One region of the Gillisia sp. JM1 genome, then DNA from elsewhere that is predicted to be linked to it. Evidence: riboswitches for the same ligand, from Rfam matches in the RefSeq annotation. Region 1 holds a riboswitch; each other region holds the start of a gene.
What was found. A riboswitch is a leader RNA that binds a small molecule or an ion and turns the genes downstream of it on or off. The one in region 1 is predicted to bind S-adenosylmethionine.
Positions count from the first base shown of each region.

Region 2: it holds a riboswitch for S-adenosylmethionine, as region 1 does, so the genes downstream of both, H033_RS0106750 (homocysteine S-methyltransferase family protein) here and H033_RS0106205 (RimK family alpha-L-glutamate ligase) in region 1, are expected to answer to the same signal.
Region 3: it holds a riboswitch for S-adenosylmethionine, as region 1 does, so the genes downstream of both, H033_RS0112730 (Na+/H+ antiporter NhaC family protein) here and H033_RS0106205 (RimK family alpha-L-glutamate ligase) in region 1, are expected to answer to the same signal.

Region 1 covers NZ_KE384218.1:651,544-658,616, reverse strand. The annotation lists gene H033_RS0106220 (chloride channel protein) at 1-828, shown strand, start outside; gene H033_RS0106215 (TetR/AcrR family transcriptional regulator) at 994-1,557, shown strand; gene H033_RS0106210 (SDR family NAD(P)-dependent oxidoreductase) at 1,621-2,367, shown strand; SAM riboswitch class I at 2,573-2,672, shown strand; gene H033_RS0106205 (RimK family alpha-L-glutamate ligase) at 3,088-4,074, shown strand; gene H033_RS0106200 (LLM class flavin-dependent oxidoreductase) at 4,071-5,090, shown strand; gene H033_RS22465 (DUF4372 domain-containing protein) at 5,261-5,608, opposite strand; gene H033_RS19710 (hypothetical protein) at 5,966-6,241, shown strand; gene H033_RS0106190 (hypothetical protein) at 6,290-6,655, shown strand; gene H033_RS21200 (SDR family oxidoreductase) at 6,865-6,999, opposite strand; gene H033_RS0106185 (hypothetical protein) at 7,071-7,073, shown strand, end outside.
Region 2 covers NZ_KE384218.1:773,474-780,546, reverse strand. The annotation lists gene metF (methylenetetrahydrofolate reductase [NAD(P)H]) at 1-268, opposite strand, end outside; gene metH (methionine synthase) at 276-2,963, opposite strand; gene H033_RS0106750 (homocysteine S-methyltransferase family protein) at 2,966-3,985, opposite strand; SAM riboswitch class I at 4,034-4,138, opposite strand; gene H033_RS0106745 (OsmC family protein) at 4,220-4,642, opposite strand; gene H033_RS0106740 (sulfate adenylyltransferase subunit 1) at 4,710-5,966, opposite strand; gene cysD (sulfate adenylyltransferase subunit CysD) at 5,981-6,880, opposite strand; gene H033_RS0106730 (phosphoadenosine phosphosulfate reductase family protein) at 6,891-7,073, opposite strand, start outside.
Region 3 covers NZ_KE384218.1:2,065,569-2,072,641, reverse strand. The annotation lists gene H033_RS0112740 (GIY-YIG nuclease family protein) at 1-202, shown strand, start outside; gene H033_RS0112735 (DUF885 domain-containing protein) at 1,047-2,837, opposite strand; SAM-I-IV-variant riboswitch at 3,044-3,139, shown strand; gene H033_RS0112730 (Na+/H+ antiporter NhaC family protein) at 3,196-4,551, shown strand; gene H033_RS21380 (pirin family protein) at 4,784-5,044, shown strand; gene H033_RS0112720 (hypothetical protein) at 5,321-5,566, shown strand; gene lpxD (UDP-3-O-(3-hydroxymyristoyl)glucosamine N-acyltransferase) at 5,756-6,748, shown strand; gene H033_RS0112710 (DEAD/DEAH box helicase) at 6,867-7,073, shown strand, end outside.

The DNA.
Region 1 (7,073 bases):
ATTGCTGGGATGGCTTCTGGATTTACGGCTTTATTTGGTGCTCCTTTAGGAGGAAGTTTATTTTCATTAGAAATTCTGCATCATAAACATGCGCTAGAATATTACAAAGCAATCATTCCTGCCTTAGTTGCAAGTAGCTTTAGCTATGTGATTTTTGCTTTAATCGTACATCTTGGACTCGGTGCCACTTGGGCTCTTCCAACTTATGAATATTCTGGAGTTTTTGATTTTGGGATAGCAATTCTTTTTGCAATTGCCGCTACAGCTATTGGATGGGGATTTATTTATTGTGTGAAGTTTTTTAAATTTCTATTTGAAAGACGCCCTATACCAATATATATAAAAACTCTCATTGGTGGAATCTTACTTGGAATTATATCTTATTATCTCCCGATCACCAGATATTTTGGTCATCATGAAATAAATGAACTTTTAGCTGATGAACTTAATATAAACCTTCTACTTCTAATTTTGTTTTTTAAAATAGTTGCAATCTCAATTACGGTGACTTCAGGTTGGAGAGGTGGTTTTATTATTCCATTATTTTTTGTAGGTGCTAGCCTTGGGTTAATTATTCATCAAATATTTCCCCAGACAAATTTATCCTTGGCAGTGATTACTTGCATGGCAGCAATAAATGTCTGTGTAACCCGTACTCCTATGAGCACTACGATCTTGCTCGCTACTCTTACAGGGTTCACCTATTTCATACCAATATTATTTGCAAGTTTAACAGGATATTTTTTAGCACCCAGAATACCATTTATAGGTTCACAAATGGGAAATGGAGAAAAAATACGGCACACAACATCGATTAAGCGCAAATAGCGGGTGTTTAAGTAACAAGTTATATTTCAGATACCAAGAAACAGACAACAAAGCCGACAAGAACGTGTCCTTTCTCCACGCTACTTGCCTTAATCAAGACCATTAGTTATAATTAAAAAAAAGACCGACTTGTCTGTTTTTTGAAATTTTGATTATATTTAAGGCGTGAAACATTCCAAAATAAAGCAAAATATAATTGAGACCGCTTCATCCTTGTTCTATAATAATGGATATAACTCTACGGGAATAAATGAAATAATAGAAAAAGCTGGAATTGCTAAAGCAACCCTTTATAGTCATTTTGATTCAAAAGAAGATGTTTGTATTGCTTACCTTAAACATAGGAATGAAATTTTCGTAAAGGAAATAACAATGTATTGCAAATCACAAGCAAAAGGAAAACCACAAATAGTTGCAATTTTTGATTTCTTACAGTTATTTTTTTTAAATGAAAATTTCAATGGCTGTTGGTGTATTAATACAGTTTCGGAAATTCCAAAAGGAAATAAAAAGATTAGAAATGAAATACAAGAACAGAAAATCATGTTTGTCCAAATTATTTCGGAATTAGTAAAATACAACTTGCCAAACCTAACAGAAAATCAATTAACCCCATTATCAAGGCAAATCTATTTACTATATGAGAGTGCTGTCTCAGAAAGTCATTTGCACAGAGCTGATTGGCCGATAAAGGAGATGAAAAATATATGTTCGCAAATCATAGCATAAAAAAATTTGCGTATTAAAATACAGACTTGTCTGTTATTTATTAACATTATTAAATAATTACGAATGAAAAATTTTAAAAACAAAGTTGCTATCATTGTTGGTGGAACCAGCGGAATAGGTAAATCTACCGCAGAGCAATTACTAAAAGAAGGCGTTATCGTGCATATTGTTGGACGGAATACAGATAAAATAGAAGACCTTCCAAATCTTTTTAAACATAGAACAGATATTACCGATGGTGGTCAGCTTGATAATTTGATTAGCGAAATCAATGAATTTCAAACTATTGACTATCTGGTAAATGCTTCCGGAATTTTTGGGCCAAAGCCTTTTCTTGAGCATACAAAGGAAGATTACGATTCATATCTTGATTTAAATAGAGGATTCTTCTTTTTAACTCAAGCCATTGCAAAGAAAATGAAAGAAACTAAGGGAGGCTCAATTGTAAATATAGGTTCAATGTGGGCAAAACAAGCTATAAAAGCAACACCATCTTCTGCATATGCAATGCAAAAAGCGGGATTGCATTCATTGACAAAGCATTTGGCAATGGAATTGGCTGACTATAACATAAGAGTAAATGCTGTATCACCAGCAGTAGTCAACACGCCTGTTTATCACAGTGTGTTTGGTGGAGAGGAAGAGGCGGAGAAAGCTCTCGAAGGCTTTAATGATTTTCATCCCATTGGACGAATTGGCACGCCAAAAGATATATCAAATAGCATTGTATTTCTTTTATCTGACGATGCATCTTGGATAACTGGAGCTATTTGGGATACAGACGGCGGAGTTATGGCTGGGAGAAATTAATTGCAAATGCCATTGAGTTATCAGCAAATAGAGGGCATTCGTGTAAAAGCGATATAGAGATCAAATAACAAAAAACAACGCCAAGAAATTTGCGTCCTTATCCCATTTGTCCTCAACTTTAATCATTAAAAAGATATTTTTTTGCCAAAAAAATTGTTTTTTATAGTTAAAGAGTTAATTTTGTTCTATCAAGTCAAGTAAAATTGATTTATAAAGAAGCGTTGAGAGACAGGCTCTTTGATGCGCTAGCAACCAGACTCCGGTCAAGGTGCTAATTCCTGATCCGATTTTGGAGAATATAAAACAATTGAAACAATGAAGAATTCTTTTCTTATTTTGACTACCATCTTTTTTGAGCATTACGCTCTTTCTACTCCTAACTCAGCAACTAAGAATTGTTGTTGTTGTTGTTGTGGATAAAACTTACTTGCCTCTTATTACATAATCAGGCTATGAATAGGAATTTACTAGCTGTATTTCCAACCCTATTCTTTTCACTAAACTATAAATATAAGTGCTCTATTAGAGCTATTACCTTAAGAACACGATTGTTTTCGTAACAATTTATCACCGTTCAATAATTTGTTTTTAATAAAAATTATAGACTGGAGGCAAAAGTGAAAGAGTTATAGCCTCATAAAGTTTATTGTCGATTAAGTAAGCTTCTACAAAAATTCTCAACGAAATAAATATTTTAATTACTAAGTAAAAATTAACATCATGAATATCAATAACAAAGAACAGGCAATTGCCGTTTACTACGAACATCCAGATTGGTTTCGTCCCCTATTTAAAGAACTTGAAAATAGGCAGCTTCCGGTAATAAAATATGACGCAGCAGAACACCACTTCAATATATCTGAAAAAGAATTTCCTTACAGGGTTTTCTTTAATCGCATGAGCCCATCTGCATATCTTCGGAACAATACGCAGGCAATTTTCTATACAACAGGACTACTAGCATCTTTGGAAAGCAACGGAGTACGGGTTATTAACGGTTCAAAAGCCTGGAGACACGAAATTTCTAAAGTTTTACAACTTAGCCTCTTGGAATCTTTAGGCCTACCCTATCCTAAATCTGTAGTAATCAACAATCCTTCACAAGCCTTGGCTGCCTCAAAGGACCTACGCTTTCCAATTGTCGTTAAAGCGAATATTGGTGGAAGTGGTGCGGGAATAACTCGTTATAATACCGAGGAAGAACTCAAAAAGGCTGTTGTTGATGAATCTATTGAACTGGGATTGGATTTTACTGCGCTTGTACAAGAGTTTATTCCGGCAAGGGGTGGGAATATTCACCGGGTGGAAACACTTGATGGGAAATATTTATATGGTATAAAGGTATACACCTCAGGTGATAGTTTTAATCTTTGTCCTGCAGACATTTGCCAGACAACAACGGGACAGGAACTATCAAGAAATGCCTGTGCACTTGATGCTCCAAAGAACGGACTTAAAGTAGAAGCATATACTCCTTCAAAGGAAATTATTGATGCTATTGAGAAAATAATTCAGGCCGCCGGGATTGAGGTTGGTGGAATAGAATACATTATAGATGACAGGGATGGCCAACTATATTACTACGACATTAATGCGCTTTCAAATTTTGTTGCAGATGCAGTCAATGTCATAGGTTTTGACCCACATAAAAAATTAGTGGATTTTATAGAAAAAACAGCAAATTTAAAATTAAAACAAGCATTATGAAATTTGGATACTGGTTACCCGTTTTTGGCGGATGGTTAAGAAATGTAAAAGATGAGAATATGACCATTTCCTGGGATTATATTAAGGAACTGGCTCAAAAGAGCGAAGACTGGGGTTATAGCCTTTCCCTTATTGCAGAATTATATTTGAATGATATAAAAGGAGAAGAAGCTCCTTCCCTTGATGCTTGGTCTACTGCAGCTGCATTGGCAGCGGTAACCAAAGAACTAGAAATTATGGTGGCAGTAAGGCCTACGTACCATAATCCTGCTTTGTTGGCTAAGGCGGTAGCAAATCTGGAACACATAAGCAATGACAGAATTTCTCTTAACGTGGTTGCTTCTTGGTGGAAAGCCGAAGCAGATAAGTACGGAATTGAATTTGATGAGCATGACAATCGTTATGCGCGCACCAGCGAATGGATAGAAGTGATCACCCGCCTTTGGAAAGAAGATCATGTTTCTTTTCAGGGGGATTATTACCAAGTGAAGGATAATATTTTGCAGCCAAAACCATCTAAAAAGCCCTTTTTGTATGCGGGTGGAGAGTCTGAAGCGGCTAAAACAATGATCAGTACTCAATGTGACGGCTATGTTATGCATGGGGATTCTCCCGAAGGAATTAAGAAACGTATTGATGACATGAAGCAGCGCAGGGAAAAATTAGGACTGGAACCCATGAAATTCGGAGTGGCTGCTTATTCCATTGTAAGAAATAATGAACAAGAGGCAAAGCGGGAAATTGAAAGGATTTCCAATGTGGAAGCTTCTTCCGCCAGTTATAAAAATTATCAGCAATGGGTTGAAAATACGCAACTGGAAAGCAAGCTTTCATTGCAAGATTATTCGGTTTCAAATAGAGGCCTTAGGGCCGGCCTTACAGGATCTGTTTCCCAAGTTCAGGACAGAATTCATGAATTTGAAAAGGCAGGGGTAGATTTTTTCTTGTTGCAGGCTAGTCCACAAATGGAGGAGATGCAACGTTTTTCAGAAGCCGTGATCTCAGAAATGGCTTAAAAACTATTTTTTAGTAACATACTACTAGGCTGCTTTTAATCAAAGGCAGCCTTTTTCGTTCTATAAATTCGGTAACAAATTGAGCCAATAAAATTTTTAGAGTAAAGTTTAGAGCGGTTAGGAACGTAGATCTTTTCCTATTTAGACTAACAACGAATCAATCTCAAAAGTTATTGACTTGATCCTTGCTTATGGCTGTCCGATAAATCTGGGAGATGCTCGGTTACTAAATCACAATAGATATCCTCAAAGACAGTACAGTCTCTTCTTTTTTTGGCATCAGAGATTGTACTTCTCTTTGGTGAATAATCAAACTTACAATGTGAGATTTTATGGTCATAGCTTACAATGCCACCGCACAGTTCACGTAGTGAGTTGCACACTGAGGTCACACCATATACCATTGTAATTAAGTGCTGAAATGTTGAAAACCGTCTGCAATAATGATCCGATTTGCGCGATAAAGCACGTGTCGTTATTTTACTTTTATTGAGCAAACCTATCATTTGACTGAAAATCGGCTGTCCGAAAAAAAAATAGTACTTTTAACCATGGTTGAATTTCTGGTCAGATATTAATTATTCTATATAAGCAGAAAGTCTCAATTTTTGAGGCTTTCTTTATCGGACACTAATGATTTAAAATAAACGAAATATTTACTGAATAATAAGAACTATGTACAATACGATGGAAAGTATATGTAAAAGATAAAGCATAGACGCAAGATATATTTGTACCATAACTTTTAAAGAAATAAAATCCTGAAAACAGGATTAGCAAATTTAATTATCAGAGTTGGGTTTGCGCTACTTTTTATATGGGGAGGACTGGAAAAATTTATTGAAGGGTTTTTAGGAGGTGTTGGCCTACATAATATGGCTGATTTCTTAAAACAAAGCGGACTTGCTTTTCTTGGCGATTCAGGAACCTATATTTTAGGTGCACTGTTGGCTTTACTTGAGCTTGCCGCTGGTATCTCTCTTGATCATAAACAAGCAGACCATATATGCGTATGCATTTTTAGCATTTGTGATGTTAATGGCATTAGTACTTGTTCAAATCCCATCAGGAAACTGGATGAACATTATGATAAATATTGCTTTAACCACCACGTTGGCTGGATTTGCAATGCAAGAAAAGCAAAGGGTTGAAGCATAACAATAACAAAATAATTACAATTAATCTATAAATAACAGACCATGAACACTACAGAAGAAACAATTGAAAAAAATTTAAAACACATACACCGTCTTTTGGAAAAAGGTGGGTTTATTGAAGCAATGGAAACCTATTTTAGCGACGATGTACAGATGCGTGAGGCCAATGAAGAGCCTAAAATTGGCAAACAAGTTACACTTGATGCTGGACACGATTTAATTGATAATAAATTAGAAGAATTTATCAGTTATAAAATTGGGAATTACGCCGTGCAAGGCAACCACAGCTTTTACGATGCCGTAATGACGCTTAAAATGAAGGACGGAAGTACGATGTTATCTGAGCAGATAGTGGCCACTGAATGGAAAGATGGTAAAATATATAGAGAGCGCTATTATCACGCATAGTCCAATAGTGATCTAATGAAAAAGGCGAATTCCCAATATTCGCCTTTTTTCATTTATAAACACGCTATTAGCTCGCTTCTCCCGTGTTATTTTTAGTATATACGGCTGACGGGATGATCTAAAAAACACCCAATAATTACCTCTTTATAGCAATTATTGAGCGTTTTAAGGTGATTTTAGCTGTTACCCAGCAATATTTTCAACGTTTTTTATCCGAATGCAGATGCTACTGCGCCGGCATCCACTCGATAATTACGGCCATTTACAAAATTAGCTTTATCAGAACATAAAAAAGCGATTACAGCGGCAACTTCTTCAGGTTGGCTACGGCATTGTACTTCCAGATGTGGCCGTTTGTGGGATCAAGGAAAAAACTTGGGGAGAAATGTATCTTTGCAAGCAAAACACTTAGAACTTG
Region 2 (7,073 bases), 120 kb from region 1:
TGCCATATTTATTCTGGATAGCAGCACAAATCCCTACCGTCCCAGGTCGTTTTCTCACAACTTTTTTCTCTAGAAATCCGTTGGCTTGTTCTATGTACACGTATTCTTCCCTATGATAAGTAACATCTATAAACGGAGGTTTAAACTCCATTAAGGGGTCTATTCCATCAAAAATAGATTGAATGTTCTGACCTTTTAATGGAGGTAATATTTCAAAAGAAAAAAGTGTTTTACCTTTTGCGGCAGCTAAATGTTCTGTTATTTTCATCTATTTTTTATTGATCTGAAATTGAAGGATTTAACCATTTTTCTGCTTTTTCCACAGAAATATTTTTTCTTTTTGCAAAATCATGCACCTGATCTAATTTGATCTTTCCAAGGCCAAAGTATTTTGCTTCAGGATTTCCGAAGTAATAACCACTTACACTAGAAGCAGGCCACATAGCTAGACTATCTGTGAGTTTAACTCCGATATTTTCTTCCACTTTTAAGACTTCCCAAATGGTGATTTTTTCTAAATGATCTGGACAGGCTGGATATCCAGGAGCAGGACGAATTCCTTTATAACTTTCTTTTATTAAATCTTCATTAGTAAGCTCTTCGTTTGAAGCATAGCCCCAATCTTCAATCCTCACCTTTTTATGAAGATATTCTGCAAAAGCTTCAGCTAATCTATCCGATAAGGCCTTAATCATGATTGAATTATAATCATCTAGGTCGGCTTCAAATTTTGTAGCCAACTCTTGTGTTCCAAACCCGGTACTTACACAAAAACAACCCATATAATCCTGAATTCCTGACTCTTTCGGTGCAATAAAATCGGCTAGAGCAAAATTGGGTTTGCCTTCATATTTTTTGAGCTGTTGTCTTAACGTTCTAAAATCTGTTTGTTTTTCTTTATTTCCTTCGGAATAAGTTATCTCGATATCATCTACTTTAACTGAATTTGCAGGGAATAAACCAAAGACCGCTTTTGCTTTTAGTAATTTATCTCTTAGGATCTTCTTTAAAAGTTGCTGTGCTTCTTTAAACAAAATGGTGGCTTGTTCTCCAACTACCTCATCGGTTAAAATTGCAGGATATTTTCCGTGAAGTTCCCAACTTCTGAAGAACGGCGTCCAGTCTATAAAAGGAACTAACTTTTCGAGATCCAGATCTTCAATTACCTGAACTCCCAATTTATTAGGTTTTACAATTTCTGAATTCTTCCAATTTATCTTGAATTTATTTTCTCGTGCAAGGTCAATCGGAAGAAAATCTTTCACTTTACTTCGCTTTAAAAAATTGGTTCTGAATAAGTCATAATCTTCTTTAATGTTTTTGAAATATTGTGCTGAAGTTTCTTTTTTCAGAAGGTCATTCACCACATTTACTGCACGAGAAGCATCATTTACGTGGATCACTGCATTGGTATAGTGAGGATCTATTTTTACTGCGGTATGTGCTTTTGAAGTAGTTGCGCCTCCAATTAATAAGGGAACCGAAAAATCCTGTCGTTGCATCTCTTTAGCTAAAAATACCATTTCATCTAAAGACGGAGTTATAAGTCCGCTTAAGCCAATAGCATCTACATTTTCAGTCTTTGCAATCTCTATAATTTTTTCTGGAGCTACCATGACGCCAAGATCTATAATCTCGTAATTATTACAGCCCAGCACCACACCTACAATATTCTTCCCAATATCGTGAACATCTCCCTTTACTGTTGCCATTAAGATCTTACCTTTTGCTCCTTTTCCAGTGGAGCCATCTTTTGCTGCTTCTATAAAAGGAAGTAAATAGGCCACCGCTTTTTTCATAACCCTCGCCGATTTCACCACTTGAGGCAAGAACATTTTACCGCTTCCAAAGAGATCTCCTACTACATTCATCCCTGTCATTAAATAAATTTCAATCACCTCAATTGGTCTGGCCGCAATTAATCTGGCTGATTCTACATCCTCGATAATAAAGGCATCAATCCCTCTAACCAAGGCATGGGTAATTCTCTCTTGTAAGGTCTTTTCTCTCCAAGAAAGATCTATTTTATTCTCCTTAATAGTACCGGTCACGGTTTCAGCAAATATTAAAAGCCGGTCGGTGGCATCATCCCTTCTATCCAGAATAACATCTTCTACATGTTCCAAAAGATCCTTTGGAATATTATCGTAGACCTCCAGCATTGCCGGATTCACAATTCCAATATTCATCCCGGCTTTAATGGCGTGATATAAGAAAACCGAATGCATGGCTTCCCTCACCGGAATATTCCCTCTAAAGGAAAACGAAACATTGCTTACTCCACCGCTTATACTACAATGTGGTAAATTAGATTTCACCCAACGTGTTGCTTCAATAAAATCTATTGCATTTCTTCGATGTTCGTCCATCCCGGTTGCTACCGGAAATATATTAAGGTCGAAGATGATATCTTCTGGAGGAAAACCCACTTTTTGCGTAAGTATGTTGTAGGAACGCTCTGCTATTTCTATTCTGCGCTCATAGGAATCGGCTTGTCCAGACTCATCAAAAGCCATAATAATTACGGCTGCACCATATCGCTTAACTTTTTTTGCATGTTTGATGAATTCCTCTTCCCCTTCCTTTAGGCTGATAGAATTTACCACACATTTCCCTTGTACTACCTGAAGTCCCGCTTCTATGATCTCCCATTTGGAACTATCTATCATAATAGGAACTCTTGCAATATCAGGTTCTGCGACTATGAGATTAAGGAACTTTACCATTGCTGCTTTCCCATCTACCAAACCATCATCCATATTTATATCTATGATCTGGGCACCTTCATCTACTTGTTCCCTTGCAATGCTAATGGCTTCTTCATATTTTTCCTCCTTTATTAATCGGAGGAATTTTTTGGAACCTGACATGTTGGTTCGCTCTCCCACATTCACGAAATTACTTTCTGGTGTTATTATTAGTGGCTCTAAACCCGAAAGCTTTAATGCTCTAAATTCAGTCATGATTATAGGATTGTTTCAGGGTTCAATGATTTTTTAAGAGATCTTGGTTTATATTCTTTGGCAATTTCAGCTATCGCTTTAATATGCGCCGGAGTTGTACCACAACATCCGCCCAGGATATTCACCAAACCTTTTTCTAAATATTCTCGAATTTGCTCTGCCATTATCTCTGGAGTTTCATCGTATTCTCCAAAGGCATTCGGTAATCCTGCGTTTGGATAAGCAGAGATCCCAAAATCGCTTTTTCGAGCCAAAACTTCTAAATGGGGAGTAAGTTGATTTGCACCAAGCGCACAGTTAAAACCTACACTCAGCAAATTCATATGTGAAATTGAAATCAGAAAAGCTTCCGCAGTTTGCCCGGAGAGGGTTCTCCCGGAAGCATCTGTAATTGTCCCGCTTATCATTACAGGAATTTCGGAATTTAACTCCTCTTTTAATTCATCTATAGCGAATAAAGCCGCTTTTGCATTAAGCGTATCAAAAACAGTTTCAATTAAAAGAACATCTACTCCCCCATCAATCAAGGCACGAGCTTGAAGTTTGTAGGCAACTAAAAGTTGTTCAAATGAGATAGCTCTATAACCAGGATCATTTACATCTGGAGACATGCTAGCAGTTTTATTAGTTGGCCCAATTGCACCAGCTACAAATCTAGGTTTTGATGGATCTTCCAAAGTGAGCTCTACAGCAACTTTTTTAGCAATCCTTGCCGATTCATAATTTAACTCATAGACCAATTCCTCCATGCCGTAATCTGCCATAGCGATGGTGGTTCCGGAAAAAGTATTGGTCTCTACGATATCTGCTCCCGCCAGAAAATACTTTCTGTGGATATCCTCGATTGCATGAGGCTGTGTAAGCGATAAAAGATCATTATTCCCTTTTAGGGATCTTGGCCAACCGGCAAAACGAACCCCACGAAAATCTTCTTCAGAGAATTTATATTCTTGAAGCATGGTGCCCATTGCACCATCGAGGATTAATATTTTTTTGGAAAGTGTCTCTTCTAATTTTGACATATTATAAAGTATATATGTATCAAAAAAGAAGGAAGAAAAGAATTCTTTTTGTTATCTATCCACGCATGAGCGTGGTAGAACGTAGCACCTTCTCCAAAAGGAGGGTTGCCAAGGTCTCATAGGGTCTTATCCCTCCACCTTTCTTGATAACGTTTTTAAATAAAAACAAGAACTTAAGTTTTGTAAATATACGCTTAGTTTTGCGCATTTCAAAGGTTAACTTATTAATTAACCTCAGCTAATTTCTTCGCCATTTAATTTAATTCCATAGGTAATTGTTGCTGCTTTTTCTAACATTTTTGAAACTGAACAATATTTTTCCATGGATAACTGTACGGCCCTTTTAACCTTAGCTGCAGGTACATCTCCTTTCAAAATAAAGTCTAACTGAATTTTTTTGAAAACATTTGGAATAGCACCCTCTTCACGGAAACCTTCCACTTCTACCTGCAAATCTTCAAGCTCATGCTGTTGCTTCTTCAAGATCATTACAACATCTATACTACTACAACCAGCAATTCCTCTCAGAATTAGATCCATTGGGCTAGAGCCTTTTGGTTCTTCTTCAGATTTGTTATCTAAAAGCACAATATCTCCTCGTTCGTTTTTAGTTTCGAAAAGATAGTTGTTGTTCAGTCGTTTTAAATTGATCTTCATCTTATTCCAGAATTTTGTCAAATTTAATGAATCCTGAATGAATATAGGTCACGAATTGTACTGTAAATTAGATATTTAAAGAATCTATAAAACCTACTCCTGCAGTTGTATTAGTTGCTGGGTCTATTAAAATGAATCTACCATTTTCAGGATTACTCTTATAAACATCTGCATAGATATTCTTACTCAACTTTAAAGATACTTGCCCTATTTGATTTAACTGTAAATTCGAATTTACCTCACCTAACTTATAATTTCCAATCTTCATATTTTCAATTAGATCTACCTTAGTAAGGATCCTGTTGGTATTATGTTGAAATATATACTTGCCACCTGGAACTAAAGGTTTTGAATCCATCCAGCAAATTGTAGAACTTAAAGTTTTGGATGACTGTGGTAACTCTTCAGATTTCACCAAAGTATCTCCTCGGGTAATGTTTATATCATCCTCCAAAGTAATAGTTACTGAACTCCCTTGTTTAGCCGATTCATATTTCTTGTCAAAAAAGAATATCTCCTTGATCTTACTGCTGGTTAAACTAGGCAAAACAGTGACAGATTCCCCCACTTTTAGATTTCCGCCGCTTAACTTTCCTGCATAACCTCTAAAATCTCTATGCTCCTCTGTTTTGGGTCTAATTACTGTTTGAATTGGAAATCTGGCTTGAGTACTATTCTGAAAATCTTCAACCTTAATATTTTCCAGATGATCTAGTACAGTATCCCCTTTATACCACTCCATATTCGTAGAAGCTTTAGCTATATTTTCACCCCATAAGGCACTCACAGGGATAAAAGTTACTTTTTGATCTTGAAATTCACTTTCCCCTTGGATCTTTTTAAAATCTAATACTATCTCGTTAAAGACATCTTCAGAATAATTTACCAGATCCATTTTATTCACGGCCACTACAACTTCTTTTAATCTCAAAAGATTATTGATAAAAAAGTGACGCTGAGTTTGCTCAATCACCCCTTTTCTAGCATCGATCAAAATAATTGAAACCTGTGAAGTAGAAGCTCCTGTCACCATATTTCTAGTGTATTCCACATGACCGGGAGTATCCGCAATTATATAGCTTTTCTTTTTGGTCGAGAAATAGATATGTGCAACATCTATCGTAATTCCTTGCTCCCGTTCTGCCACTAAACCATCTGTGGCCAAAGAAAAATCAAGATAATCCAGACCTTTCTTTCGGCTACTTTTCTCAATAGCTTCTAACTTATCTGTAGTTAGGGATTTGGTATCGTACAATAGTCTTCCAATTAATGTACTCTTACCATCATCTACACTTCCTGCAGTTGCTATTTTTAAAACTTCCATATTGTTTTTATTATTTAAAAGTAACCTTGTTGTTTTCTAGTTTCCATGGCCGCTTCAGATCGTTTGTCATCTATTCTGGCACCACGTTCAGAAATAGGGGAATTGGTGATTTCATGGACAATTTCTTCAATAGTTCTGGCATGAGATTCTACTGCAGCAGTACAGGTAACATCTCCCACCGTTCTAAACCTCACATTTCTGGTTTCTATCTCTTCTGAATCGTCTTTAAAAACATGTTCTGAAGCAGTCCAGATTAGCCCGTCCCTTTCAAATATCTCACGTTCATGTGAGAAATAGATCGATGGAATTTCAATTTTTTCCTGATCAATATACTTCCAAACATCCAATTCTGTCCAGTTAGAAATAGGAAAAACACGAACATTCTGTCCTATTTCTATCCGTCCATTAAGCATATCGAATACTTCTGGCCGTTGGTTTTTTTCATCCCACTCTCCAAAGTCGTTTCTCACAGAAAATATGCGCTCCTTGGCTCTGGCTTTTTCCTCATCTCTTCGTGCACCACCAATACAGGCATCAAACTTAAATTCCTCGATCGCCTCTAAAAGAGTGTTTGTCTGCAAACTATTTCTACTGGAATATTTCCCGGTTTCTTCAATAGATTTCCCTTTATCTATATCATCTTGCACATTTCTTACAATGAGCTGAAGTCCCATTTCTTCAACAAGCTTATCTCTAAACTCGATGGTTTCTGGGAAGTTATGCCCCGTATCTATATGCAATAAAGGGAACGGGATCTTAGATGGATAAAAGGCCTTTTCGGCCAGCCTTACCAGAGTAATAGAATCTTTACCTCCAGAAAAAAGCAACACAGGATTTTCAAACTGAGTTACCACTTCTCTAAAAATATAGATAGCTTCACTTTCTAGTGGATTTTGATTTAAAATGCTGTTCATTTTCTTCTATTTATGAATGTAATCCGCACTCTCTATTAGAAAGCACTTTTGTAGGATCGAAATAATTAAATTCATTCGGCAATTGATGTTCTTCTAGGTAGGTACCCAATTCCCCATCACTCCAATAATAAAATGGGCTCACTTTTAAAATACCGTCTTTGCTATAACTCAGAATATCAATACTGTCTCTAAA
Region 3 (7,073 bases), 1.4 Mb from region 1:
GTACCATAGAAACCCGAATGAGCCAAAAAATAATTTCACTACGAAATATAAGTGCTTCTACTTAATATATTATGAACATTTTCAGGACATCAATATAGCTATTGGAAGAGAGAAAGAGCTGAAAGGATGGAGTAGAGAAAAGAAGGAGATTCTAATAAATTCAACCAATCCCAATTGGGAGTTTTTAAATGATAGAATATAACGAAATGTCATTCTGATCATTGCGAAGAATATTTAAGAAACTGAAGTAATGTTATAAGAGATTCCTCCTAACGTCGGAATGACAAAGCTCAATAGTTGTCATTCTGAAAGAAGCATAGCGAATTGAAGAATCTCAAAGTAGGATGATGTTTCTGTAAGAGATTCCTCCTTTTGTAGGAATGACGAAGCTTAATAGTTGTCATCCTGAAATGAGCATAGCGAATTGAAGAATCTCAAAGTAGCATGATGTTTCTGTAAGAGATTCCTCCTTTTGTAGGAATGACGAAGCTTAATAGTTGTCATCCTGAAATGAGCATAGCGAATTGAAGAATCTCAAAGTAGGATGATGTTTCTGTAAGAGATTCCTCCTAACGTCGGAATGACAAAAGCCTTGTAATTGTCATTCTGAAAGGAAGCGCAGCGAATTGAAGAATCTCAAAGTAGCAGAATTAAATTTCATAAGAGTTTCCTCCTAACGTCGGAATGACAACTTTTGTTCTATGTCATTCTGAACGAAGCGCAGCGAATTGAAGAATCTCAAAGTAGCAGAATTAAATTTTATAAAAGTTTCCTCCTAACGTCGGAATGACAAAAGCCTTGTAATTGTCATTCTGAAAGGAGCGTAGCGGATTGAAGAATCTCAAAGTAGCAGAATTAAATTTTATAAGAGCTTCCTCCTACCGTCGGAATGACAACTTTTTATTCTGTCTCATTCTGAACATAGTGAAGAATCTCAATGTACTAGAAATATGGTAATAAGAAATCCCTCCTTCGTCGGAATGACAAATAAAAAATGCACGAATATCATATAGAATATTCGTGCATTTCTGTTTTAATTAGTGCCGCTATTTACTTTCTGCGATCCAACTATCTATTTTATTCTCTAACAATTCTAAAGGCACACATACAGTTTCTAGAACCTGATTGTGATACTGTCTTATATCAAATTTATCACCTAATTCCTTTTTCGCCCTTTCTCTTAATTCTATGATCTTAAGTTGTCCGATCTTATAAGAAAGTGCCTGACCAGGATTGGCCATGTACCTTTCAATTTCAGAAGTTATTCCTGCTTCAGACTCTGCTTCGTTTTTCATAGAATATTGAATTGCTTGTTCTCTCGTCCATCCTTTAGAATGTAAGCCTGTATCTACAACCAATCTTACTGCTCGATGCATTTCTGCACCTAACATTCCGAAGTATTGGTAAGGATCTGTATAGAGTCCCAATTCTTTTCCTAAGGATTCTGAGTACAAAGCCCAACCTTCACCATATCCGCTATACCATAATGTCTTTCTGAAATCTGGCAGCAAAGTGCTTTCTTGAGTTAAAGAGATTTGGTAATGATGTCCCGGAATTGCTTCATGCAAGAATAATGATTCATCCGAATATATATTGTAAGTCGGTGCATCTGGAATTGGTACATAAAAAATTCCCGGTCTTGTTCCGTCTAAAGAACCTTGGTTATATTCGGCGCTTGCAGAATTTTCTCTGAAAGCTTCAGTTCTTCTAACTTCAAATTGAGTTTTTGGAGTAACATCAAATAATTTATCCAACTGAGGTTTCATCTTTTCATGGATCGCATTAAAATTTGCGATAATATCTTCAGGTTTACTATAAGGCATTAACTCCTTATTCTCTCTAACATAATTAAAGAATGACTTTAGATCTCCCTTGAATCCGATTTGCTCTTTTACTTTTTCCATTTCTGAAGAGATACGCGCCACTTCATCCAATCCTAATTGATGGATCTCTGCCGCCGTCATATCTGTAGTGGTATATAGCTTTATTTGATGCTTATAATAAGCTTCTCCATTTGGGATAGCTGCAATTCCGCTGGTGGTTCTACCATCCGGTAAGTATTCATTCTTAACAAAATCATGCAATTTTTGATAAGCAGGAATCACTCTATTATTGATCATAGAAGTATAAGACTCCTTTAATTTGGTTTTTTCTTCTTCAGAAAAACCTTCAGGAAAATTAGTGATTGGAGTGTAGAAAAGATGCTTATTTAGATCTTTTTCGGTCATAGCTTCTAATTGAGGAATCACTTTAACGATCAAGGATTTTGGTAATACATAAGCTTCCTTCATTCCTTCCCTCAACTTTTCTTCAACGGAATTCATCCAAATTAGATAGCCATCTACACGCTTTTCCCAATTTTTATAATCTTCTACAGTTTTAAATGGCTGCGAACTCATTCCACTTGCCAATTGTCCCATATTTAAGTTAACAGACCACATTTGGTCTATAGGAAAGAATTCAGAATTACGAAATTTTAAGGTTTCCAAATTTATATCAGTTTCCCATTTTAATATCGCCTTGCTCATCTGCTCGGTTTCAGAAAGATCTGAATTGTCAAACTTTGCAATCTTTTCTTGATAAGAAGTATAATAGTTTTTCAATGAATCTCTGTATGCTTCAGAAAGGGTATTAGGAAATTGATCGTTATACCTATTATCTCCTGCCGCTGTTGCACTTAATGGATTCAGTTTAAGACCGTCTTCATAATAGTTTCCTAGCAACTCATTAAATTCTACTCCAATTTTATTTTCAGAAGAATTTTCTTGTTTTGGTTCGTCTTTACAGCTAATAATCAAAAGACTTATTAATCCTATAGTAACTATTTTTTTAATCATTGAAATAAATTTAAAATTAATGCTATAAATGTAGTGGAATTCTAATTGAATTATAATCAGACCAATAATTTTTATTGAAGCTAATATTTCTACTTTTAAAAAATTTACAAGACTTTGATTTTAAGGGTTTTATATATTTTAAGAATGATGCCTATAATTAAATCACATTTTCTCTTTTAAGTAGAGCTATAAATTTTATATTTGCAGCTAATTATCGAGAATCTCAAAAAGAGATAGCAACCTGCATTAACAAGCAAGGTGCTAAAATGATAAGCCATTTCTTTGGAACAAATGTTAATCACTACTTCCTTTTTATTGCTTTAATTTCCTTTATTGAGATTCATAAAAATTTTGATTTATGAATAATTCTATTGAGACTGAAAAGAAGGGAAATTTTTATGCATTACTACCCTTATTTTTATTTGTTTTAACTTTTTTAGGTGCTGGTATCTATTTAGACGATTTTTATGCATTGCCTTCTCCAATTGCAGTAATACTAGGAATAGTGTTAGCACTAGTCATGTTCAAAGACTCGATTAATATCAAAATAGCTACTCTCTTAAAAGGCTGTGGAGATGACAAAATATTAACCATGTGTCTTATTTATTTGTTAGCAGGTGCCTTTACAGTGGTTTGTAAAGCAACTGGAAGCGTAGATGCTATTGTAGAACTTGGCTTACAATATATTTCAATTCAGTGGTTGTACGCAGGGGTATTTATAATTGCAGCATTTCTCTCTATAGCAACCGGTACTTCTGTTGGAGCAATTGTAGCATTAGGAGCAGTTGTAATAGGTTTTGCAGATACTACGGAGGTGTCTTTAGCAATATTGAGTGCCTCGCTTTTGGGAGGTGCAATGTTTGGGGATAACTTGTCTATTATATCAGATACCACTATCGCTGCTACCCAATCTTTGCAAGTAAATATGAAAGATAAATTTAGGCAGAACATAATTATTGCGGGACCGGTAGCAGTTGTTACCATTGGAATTTTACTTTATCAAGGTTTTGCACTAGATGATAGTATTAAATTAGACTCATCTAATTCAATAGAAATTATTAAAATAGTGCCTTATCTATTAGTGCTAACACTTGCCGTTGTTGGAATAAACGTTTTTGTAGTGCTATTTATAGGAATTCTGGCTGCAGGATTTTTAGGGATCTATTACGGAGATTTTGGATTGCTCGAATTCGCAAGATTATCCTATGAAGGATTTACAAGTATGACAGAGATTTTTCTGCTTTCTTTATTAACCGGTGGTTTAGCAGCATTGGTAACCAAAGCAGGAGGAATCACATTTCTAATAAATTTTATCACAACTAAAATGAATTCTAAAACTGCATATTTTGGGATCTCTGGTTTGGTAGGTGTTACAAACATGGCTATCGCTAATAATACAGTTTCAATTATTATAATTGGTCCCATTGCAAAACGACTAAATGATCGGTTTAAACTGAATCCAAAAAAAGTAGCCTCAGTCCTAGATATTTTTGCCTGTGTAGTGCAAGGTTTATTACCTTATGGAGCTCAATGTCTTATAATTTTAAGTTTGGCTGATGGAAAAATAGATTACTTAGATCTTGTAAGTAACTCATGGTATCTTTGGTTATTATTAATAGGTACTCTCCTTTATATTCAGTTAACATCCAGGAATACTCCTCCTAAGATTCCAACTGAAAAAGAGTTGATTTTGGAAAAGGGTTTAGCTAATTAATTTGCGATTTTATAAAAATGAAACCGTAGAGTTTTAGAATATTTTACGACCATTAAAACTATAACTTTAAATCGTTACTGTTTTTAGAATTCACACGTTATTTATATCTAAAACACAAAGGTCAAAAGTATAAAACCATTAAGGCCTTCCTTGGGAAACCAGTGATCCATTTTTATATTGCGCTCATCACAGAGATGAATAACCTGAGGGAAATGAACACATAGGGCCTGCAGTGCCTTTAGATGGAAGAAAAATAGGTCAATATTTTACTATTAAAGATGGTTGGAGAATGTATCATGCTAGCACTATGCTTGGGTTTCCATTTCATCCACATCGCAAATTTGAAACTATATCCATCAACAACGAAGGCTATGTAGATCATACAGATTCTTCAGGAACTGCAGGAGCTGCAGGCAGATTTGATGCCGGAGATGTGAAATGGATGACTGAGGGGAATGGGATTCAGTATTTAGAAATGTTTCCACTTGTATAAGAAAATTAAATATGAAATTATATAAGCAGTCTTTTTAGACTGCTTTTTGTCTTTTACATAAAAAAAATATTTCTACTTGTTATTTCTGCAGTTTCTAATATATATAGTCCAGAAGACGCTTTGTATAGAGGCTTATTTATTGGAAGTTTAACTACTGGATTGTTAATCATGCTGGGCGGATTTTTTTATCGAAATTTCAATGACAAACTTTTTATTTCGGTTGAAAGTGATTATAAAAAGGATAAGGCAATATTCTTAAATAATGAAACAAAAAGGATGGAGAAAGTACTTGATGATTTTTCGTCGTTTCAAATCATATTTACCATTATCATCATTTTGGCAATTGGAGTTATTATTATCTCATTTAAGATCCCATACATTTCAGGGATTTACTTAGCAATTAGTATATTATTAATTGGGATCATGCTTATTGAAGCTATATCTAAATCTTCTATAGATCACTATTATGAAGAATTACAAAAGGCTCATAGCTCCAATTCTATTTTACAAGATACAGAGTAGATTTCTAAGTCTGTATGGATTTATAACGTGATCATCAGAAGATTACAAACAATATTAGCCATTATAATAAGTATTTCTCTGAGTAACAGCTAAATATAAATTAATAGCCCCTATCTTGCCCTTTCTAATATACAGGTTACAATTAAAAAATAACTACTTGTTATATATTACCCTAAAAATCACCCTAAAATGAAAACTATCAATATTAAAGAATTAAGCGAATTAGTTAATGGAGAATTAATTGGAGATACAAGTTTGCATATTACTGGATCAGAACAATTAGAAAGAGCTCAAAGTAGTCACATTTCTTTTATTGGAAAAAAAAAATATATTAAGCTTTGGAACGCATCCAAAGCAATGGCAGCTATAATTAACAATAATATAAATCTTGAACCAGAAGAAGGACAAGCTTTAATTCGCGTTAAAAATGCAGATCTGGCAATGGTTAAAATATTGGAAGCCTTTAATCCTGGGCTGCCTCAACTAGAATCTGAAATCCATGCCACTGCAACTATTCACGAAACTGCCAAGATAGGAGCTAATTGTATTATTGGAGCAGGATCTTATGTTGGTAAAGATGTTGTCTTGGGAGATAATGTTTTCCTATATCCTAATGTTACTATTCTAGATGAAACAAATATCGGAAACAATACTACTATCTGGTCTGGAACTGTGATCAGGGAACGAACTGAAATTGGAAGTCATTGTATTTTTCATAGCAATGTCAGCATAGGATCTGATGGTTTTGGTTATAGACCAAGTGACGATGGCCGCGGATTGGTTAAAATTCCACAAATCGGGAATGTGGTTATTGGAAATCAAGTAGAAATTGGTGCAAATTCCTGTGTGGATCGTGGAAAATTCAGTTCTACTGTCATTGGTGATGGATGTAAGATCGATAATTTGGTTCAAATTGGACATAACTCAGTAATGGGACGTTCATGTATCATGGCTGGAGGAAGTGGTCTTGCTGGTTCTGTTACCTTAGGAGATGGGGTGATAATTGGAGGTAGCGCTTCTATAAAAGATCATATTACCGTACATTCTGGTGCAACTGTAGGTGGAGGCTCTGGTGTAATGAGTGATGTTGCTGCAGGAAAAACTGTTTTGGGTTATCCTGCGTGTGATTCCAAGGATATGCTTAAGCAATGGATTGCCCTAAGAAGCCTTGCTAAAAACTAAGAATTTCAAATCTTCATTTTAAAGGAATATTCTTTAGCTCAATTTTCATTGAAAATAATGGCTGATTTTTCACTGATTAAAAGCGAAAAGAGTACTTACCTTTGTCAAAAAATATTTTATGTCAAATCAGTTTTCCAGTTTAGGGATATCAGCAGAGATCACTAAAAGTTTAGAAGAATTAAATATCTCTGTTCCAACTGAGATACAAGAGAAAACAATTCCTATTCTGCTATCAAAAACTGAAGACTTTGTTGGTTTAGCAAAAACTGGTACGGGGAAAACTGCGGCATTCGGGTTGCCTTTACTACAACTTATAAATGCTGAA